Regions from separate parts of the Priestia megaterium genome, predicted to be linked through region 2. Evidence: a T-box and tRNA genes for the amino acid it is inferred to sense, from the RefSeq annotation. Region 2 holds a T-box; the other holds one or more tRNA genes.
What was found. The T-box of region 2 lies ahead of ileS (isoleucine--tRNA ligase). A T-box ahead of a tRNA ligase gene usually reads a tRNA of that ligase, here a tRNA-Ile.

Region 1 (3,386 bases), 620 kb from region 2:
CACCATTTTTTTCGAGCCATTAGCTCAGTTGGTAGAGCATCTGACTTTTAATCAGAGGGTCGAAGGTTCGAGTCCTTCATGGCTCACCATTTAATATTCACACGCGGGTGTGGCGGAATTGGCAGACGCGCTAGACTTAGGATCTAGTGTCTTACGACGTGGGGGTTCAAGTCCCTTCACCCGCATCTTTACTTAATTTCATATATGCGCGGAAGTAGTTCAGTGGTAGAACACCACCTTGCCAAGGTGGGGGTCGCGAGTTCGAACCTCGTCTTCCGCTCCACGTATATAAGTCCTGCCGGGGTGGTGGAATTGGCAGACACACAGGACTTAAAATCCTGCGGTAGGTGACTACCGTGCCGGTTCAAGTCCGGCCCTCGGCACCATTTTAATAAGCGCCCGTAGCTCAATTGGATAGAGCGTTTGACTACGGATCAAAAGGTTAGGGGTTCGACTCCTCTCGGGCGCGCCATAAACGGGAAGTAGCTCAGCTTGGTAGAGCACTTGGTTTGGGACCAAGGGGTCGCAGGTTCGAATCCTGTCTTCCCGACCATTTATGGGGCCTTAGCTCAGCTGGGAGAGCGCCTGCCTTGCACGCAGGAGGTCAGCGGTTCGATCCCGCTAGGCTCCACCAATGAAATTAAATAATTGTAACGAATAATATGGCGGTGTAGCTCAGCTGGCTAGAGCGTACGGTTCATACCCGTGAGGTCGTGGGTTCGACTCCCTCCGCCGCTACCATATAAGTTACATTTGTTATAAATATACGGAGGAATACCCAAGTCCGGCTGAAGGGATCGGTCTTGAAAACCGACAGGGGTGTTAAAGCCCGCGGGGGTTCGAATCCCTCTTCCTCCGCCATTTATTTATATCATATTCATATCATCGCGGGGTGGAGCAGTTCGGTAGCTCGTCGGGCTCATAACCCGAAGGTCGCAGGTTCAAATCCTGTCCCCGCAACCAAAGTGGTCCCGTGGTGTAGCGGTTAACATGCCTGCCTGTCACGCAGGAGATCGCGGGTTCGATTCCCGTCGGGACCGCCATTTTGTTTGGCTCGGTAGCTCAGTTGGTAGAGCAAAGGACTGAAAATCCTTGTGTCGGCGGTTCGATTCCGTCCCGAGCCACCATTTTAAGACGGCGATTGTGGCGAAGTGGTTAACGCACCGGATTGTGGTTCCGGCATTCGTGGGTTCGATTCCCATCAGTCGCCCCATCTTAAGTAACGCGGGTGTAGTTTAGTGGTAAAACCTCAGCCTTCCAAGCTGATGTCGTGAGTTCGATTCTCATCACCCGCTCCAAATAATGGGCCTATAGCTCAGCTGGTTAGAGCGCACGCCTGATAAGCGTGAGGTCGGTGGTTCGAGTCCACTTAGGCCCACCATATTCCACAGTAGCTCAGTGGTAGAGCTATCGGCTGTTAACCGATCGGTCGTAGGTTCGAGTCCTACCTGTGGAGCCATACGGAGAAGTACTCAAGTGGCTGAAGAGGCGCCCCTGCTAAGGGTGTAGGTCGTGTAAGCGGCGCGAGGGTTCAAATCCCTCCTTCTCCGCCAGTCGTTTTAAATTTAAATATGGCCCGTTGGTCAAGCGGTTAAGACACCGCCCTTTCACGGCGGTAACACGGGTTCGAATCCCGTACGGGTCATCTTAAAAAGGTTTGCATATATGCAAACCTTTTTTTTATTTGCGCTTTTTTAAAGATTAAGTAAACAGGAATAATAGTTAGGAATAATTACCATGAATTTTCAGAATAAAAAGTAAGTTTTAAGCAGGATTTTCCCTATATCATATGGAATTATTCATAAAGTAATAAAGTATGAAGAGTATGGAATAAAGAGTAATTTTAGAGAACATTTATTCTATTATATTTGTAGAAAAGGTTTATGTTTTTACTATAAAAGGGAATGAGTGGTAAGAAGCGTATATTATGTGCGTATATTATGTTTGAAGTTAAAGGGGTGGCAAAAGTGAATCTAGCGGTTCAGCCTACTGAATTTGATGTTCATTTGTATCACGAAGGAAACTTATTTCGCAGTTACTCTATTTTCGGTGCGCATCAGGTAACGGTAGAAGGAATTGAAGGCGTACGATTTTGCGTGTGGGCACCTCATGCAAAGGGTGTAAGCGTTGTAGGTGATTTTAATAAATGGAACGGTTTTCAACATTCAATGGTTAAAGTTAATGAAGAAGGTATTTGGATGACATTTATCCCTGAATTAGAACAAGGGACTATTTATAAATATGAAATCATCACACAAAGCAATCAAAAAAAATTAAAAGCAGATCCATACGCTTTCTTCAGTGAAGTGCGTCCAAACACTGCGTCTATTGTTTACTCATTGGATGGGTACAAATGGAACGACCAATATTGGCGTAGAAAGAAAAAACAGCAAAATATATATGAAAGACCACTGTGTATTTACGAGCTGCATGCAGGGTCTTGGAGGACTCATGAAGATGGCAGCCTTTATACATACAGTGAATTAGCACAGGAGCTTATTCCTTATATTGCTGAACAAGGTTTTACACATATTGAGTTATTACCAGTCATTGAGCATCCGCTCGACCGATCCTGGGGATATCAAGGAACTGGATACTATTCTGCTACCAGTCGATACGGTACACCCAAAGAGTTGATGAACTTTATAGATGAGTGTCATCAAAATAATATAGGCGTTCTTTTAGACTGGGTACCCGGGCATTTTTGTAAGGATGAACATGGTCTGTATATGTTCGATGGAGAACCTACTTATGAATACAAAAAAGAACCCGACCGTGAAAACTATGTTTGGGGAACAGCTAATTTCGATTTAGGCAAGCCTGAAGTACAAAGTTTTCTCATTTCGAACGCTTTGTTTTGGTTGGAGTACTTCCACATAGATGGATTTCGAGTAGATGCTGTAGCTAATATGCTTTATTGGCAAAATTCTTCTGGAAAAGCAGTAAATGATGGAGCTGTCAGCTTCTTAAAAAAATTGAATGAAGCTGTTTTTAAATCTGATGAAACGATATTAATGATGGCAGAAGATTCAACGGATTGGCCCCTTGTTACAGCACCTACGTATGAGGGCGGTTTAGGCTTTAATTATAAGTGGAACATGGGATGGATGAATGACGTTTTAACGTACATGGAAGCTGGCGTGGAAAGACGTCCCTATCTTCACGATAAAATGACCTTTTCACTAATGTATGCGTTTAACGAAAACTTTATTTTGCCGCTTTCTCATGATGAAGTCGTACATGGGAAAAAATCATTGCTTAATAAGATGCCAGGTGATTACTGGCGCAAGTTTGCACAGCTTCGACTGCTATATGGATATTTCTTTGCACACCCTGGAAAAAAGCTTTTATTTATGGGCGGAGAGTTTGGCCAATTTGATGAGTGG
Region 2 (3,386 bases):
CACCCATTCTGTTTTTTCTACTGCTTTTAATAAATCTTCACGGAAATCTTTAATAGACGCAAACCACTGTGCTGTTGCACGGAAAATTGTTGGTTTCTTCGTACGCCAGTCATGTGGATATGAGTGGGTAATGAAACTTAATTTTAACAGCGCGCCTTCTTCTTCTAGTTTGTCTGTAATCGCCTTATTCGCTTTATCATAGAATAATCCTTCAAATCCTGGTGCTTCATTCGTCATATGACCCTTACTATCAACTGGACAAAGAACTTCCAAACCATATTTTTGACCAACGATAAAGTCGTCTTCCCCGTGTCCCGGTGCTGTATGAACACAGCCAGTACCAGCATCAGTCGTTACGTGATCGCCAAGAACAACTAAAGAATCACGCTTATAGATTGGATGTTCAGCTACCACGCGTTCAAGTTCTGAACCTTTTACTGTACGAAGTGTCTTATAGTCAGCCCATTCAATTTCTTTAGCAACTGTTTCAATAAGTTCAGTTGCTACTACATATTTTGCTCCATCTGCTTCAACTACGCTGTACTGAAGCTCGGGATTGACAGCAATCCCTTGGTTAGCTGGCATTGTCCATGGTGTTGTCGTCCAAATGATGAATTTTTCATCTTGTTCAAGCACGCCTTTACCATCTTTCACATTAAACGCTACGTAAATAGAAGCTGAACGCTTGTCATAGTATTCAATTTCCGCTTCTGCTAAAGCAGATTCACTTGAAGGGGACCAGTATACAGGTTTTAATCCTTTGTAGATATAGCCTTTTTTCGCCATATCGCCAAATACTTTGATTTGCTGCGCTTCGTACTGTGGCTGAAGCGTTACATATGGATTATCCCAATCTCCGCGTACGCCTAAACGCTTGAACTGCTCACGCTGGCCGTTTACTTGTTCCCAAGCATACTGTTCGCAAAGCTTACGGAATTCAGCTACTGTCATTTCTTTGCGGTTTACTTTTTTATTTTTTGTTAAAGCCGTTTCAATTGGCAAGCCGTGTGTATCCCAGCCTGGCACATAAGGTGCGCAGAAGCCTGACATCGACTTATAGCGAACGATAAAATCTTTTAAAATTTTATTTAAGGCATGTCCCATGTGAATATCGCCATTGGCATATGGAGGTCCATCATGCAGGACGAATAGCGGACGGCCTTCCGTACGTTTTTGTACTTTTTCATAAATATTCATTTCAGCCCACTGTTCTTGCATTTTAGGCTCGCGGTTCGGTAAATTTCCACGCATAGGAAATTCAGTTTTTGGCATCAATAATGTATCTTTATATTCCATGTTTTACCCTCCAAAAAAAAACGTAAATTTCATATCTTTTTGCACCATAACAAAAAGACCTCCTCATCCCAAAAAGGGACGAGAAGGCCTCCCGCGGTACCACCCTAGTAGATTTGCTGCACGCAAATCCTCTTTGCATTCGTAACGTGAATAAACCGCCACTGCTTACTATCATCATTTCAGCAATGGTACTCTAGGGTGATTTTCACTTTTTTGTTTGTTATCGAGCTCGCACCATCCTCGATTCGCTTTGACAAACTAAAAAAGCTACTGTCCCTGTCTCCGTACTGTTTGATATGAAATTTCATCTGTTACCAAATTATATGACAACAAAACGTGAGAAGTCAAGATGATGTCTTGACTAGTCAATTTTTTCTTCTAGCGCTGGCATCTCATAATCCATCAACTGATCCCAGTCATCGCTGTTTAACATTTCAAGCTGTGCTTCAATTAACATTTTGAAACGAGTTCTAAATACTTTAGACTGCTTTTTCGTCTCCTCAATGTCCATCGCAATTTTACGAGACTTAGACAGTGCTTCATTAATAATACGGTCCGCATTTTTTTCTGCTTCTTTTATAATGAGCTTCGCTTCTTTTTCAGCGTTTCGCTTTACATCTTCCGCTGCTTCTTGAGCAATTAAAATTGATTTATTTAACGTTTCTTCGATGTTAGTAAAATGTCCAAGACGATCTGTTAATTCAGATACTCTTCCTTCTAACTCCTTTTTATCACGCATTACCAGCTCATAGTCTTTAATTACTTGGTCAAGAAACTCATTTACTTCATCTTCATCATATCCGCGAAACCCGCGATTAAACTCTTTGTTATGAATATCCAAAGGGGTTAAAGGCATCTAGGCCACCTCCGTGTTGTCTCATTACATCATTAGTAATGGTTTATTCGACATATTTTTAAAATTTCCTGCTAGTAGATTTCTTTATTTCTGCTTCCCTACAACAATTCGCCATTTTTCTTTTTTGGTTTTGCCTTCAAGTGAAACGATACGACTTCTGCCGTGGCCACGAAGCGACAAAATATCACCTTCATGACATTCAAAAGAAGGCTGTTCAATGACTTTAAAATTTACTTTTACCGCTCCATTTGCAATAAACGGCTGGACTTTTTGTCTTGATAAATTGTGAATGGTCGACAGCAAAACATCAAGCCTCATTGAAGAAACTGTATAAACGTGTTCAATCAGCTCTTCTTTTACCACATGCAGCTGCTCTCTTTGAATAGAAGAAAGTGAAACTTTGGCTTTTCCAATTGATGTTAAATTCATCTCAATATAAGAAGAAATTTCCTCTGCGGCTACAAGCTGAATATCGTCTCCCGCGACCAAAATATCGCCAAATTTTGAACGGCGCAGTCCTAAGGACATCGCCGAACCAAGAACTTGAGGATGTTCAATCGTCACAAACTTTTTAGGATAATTCAATTCGTACATATGCAACTGAAAATCTTCGCTTTCAGGCACATAGTAATCCGGATATAGCAGCGCACGCTTGCGTTCAGCAAACGGTTGTCCACCATCAAATGAAACTTGAACCTCTCCTTCAGTCCCAACAATAGCTGTCACAATCTGCTGCTCTCTTGGATCTAAAAAATCCGTTAATTTTGGGCTGTATTGATGTAGGACATCTTCTTTCCACTGAAGAACCTGGTCAATAAATCCATGTTCTTCTTGCCTAAAATGTTCATAAATAGACATATTATTACTCCTACTATTGGTATGTAAAAAAGGAATCCAGCGATTCCTTTTTAAATAAATCCAACCATACTGTGAAGTGAACGTACACCTGCTTGCGCAAATCGTAGTAAAAAGATTGCAACAAGAGGTGAAATATCAATCATGCCAATAGGCGGAATGATTTTACGAAAAGGCTCTAAGTAAGGCTCGCAAATGCTGCCAAGCAGCTGACCAAACTTAGACGCCCTTACATCGGGTACCCAAGACATCAAAATGTAAATAATCAGTGCCCATGAGTAAAGACCAATCAATTGCCCAAGAATCCCAAAAACGATGTCCAAAAACTACCACCTCTTTACGTTTGTTGTATCGTGTTCTCCCATCATATCTGAAATGC

Region 1: it has a tRNA-Ile gene. The T-box ahead of ileS (isoleucine--tRNA ligase) is inferred to sense a tRNA for this amino acid. The anticodon was not compared.

Annotation. Positions count from the first base shown of each region.
Region 1 covers NZ_CP023317.1:4,656,585-4,659,970, reverse strand. The annotation lists tRNA gene CEQ83_RS23895 (tRNA-Thr) at 1-5, shown strand, start outside; tRNA gene CEQ83_RS23890 (tRNA-Lys) at 14-89, shown strand; tRNA gene CEQ83_RS23885 (tRNA-Leu) at 104-185, shown strand; tRNA gene CEQ83_RS23880 (tRNA-Gly) at 209-283, shown strand; tRNA gene CEQ83_RS23875 (tRNA-Leu) at 298-386, shown strand; tRNA gene CEQ83_RS23870 (tRNA-Arg) at 396-472, shown strand; tRNA gene CEQ83_RS23865 (tRNA-Pro) at 477-553, shown strand; tRNA gene CEQ83_RS23860 (tRNA-Ala) at 559-634, shown strand; tRNA gene CEQ83_RS23855 (tRNA-Met) at 665-741, shown strand; tRNA gene CEQ83_RS23850 (tRNA-Ser) at 769-861, shown strand; tRNA gene CEQ83_RS23845 (tRNA-Met) at 887-963, shown strand; tRNA gene CEQ83_RS23840 (tRNA-Asp) at 968-1,043, shown strand; tRNA gene CEQ83_RS23835 (tRNA-Phe) at 1,052-1,127, shown strand; tRNA gene CEQ83_RS23830 (tRNA-His) at 1,138-1,213, shown strand; tRNA gene CEQ83_RS23825 (tRNA-Gly) at 1,225-1,298, shown strand; tRNA gene CEQ83_RS23820 (tRNA-Ile) at 1,305-1,381, shown strand; tRNA gene CEQ83_RS23815 (tRNA-Asn) at 1,385-1,459, shown strand; tRNA gene CEQ83_RS23810 (tRNA-Ser) at 1,463-1,553, shown strand; tRNA gene CEQ83_RS23805 (tRNA-Glu) at 1,574-1,645, shown strand; gene glgB (1,4-alpha-glucan branching protein GlgB) at 1,941-3,386, shown strand, end outside.
Region 2 covers NZ_CP023317.1:4,037,778-4,041,163, forward strand. The annotation lists gene ileS (isoleucine--tRNA ligase) at 1-1,296, opposite strand, end outside; T-box leader at 1,368-1,588, opposite strand; gene CEQ83_RS20630 (DivIVA domain-containing protein) at 1,658-2,152, opposite strand; gene CEQ83_RS20635 (YlmH family RNA-binding protein) at 2,237-3,010, opposite strand; gene CEQ83_RS20640 (YggT family protein) at 3,061-3,330, opposite strand; gene CEQ83_RS20645 (cell division protein SepF) at 3,334-3,386, opposite strand, start outside.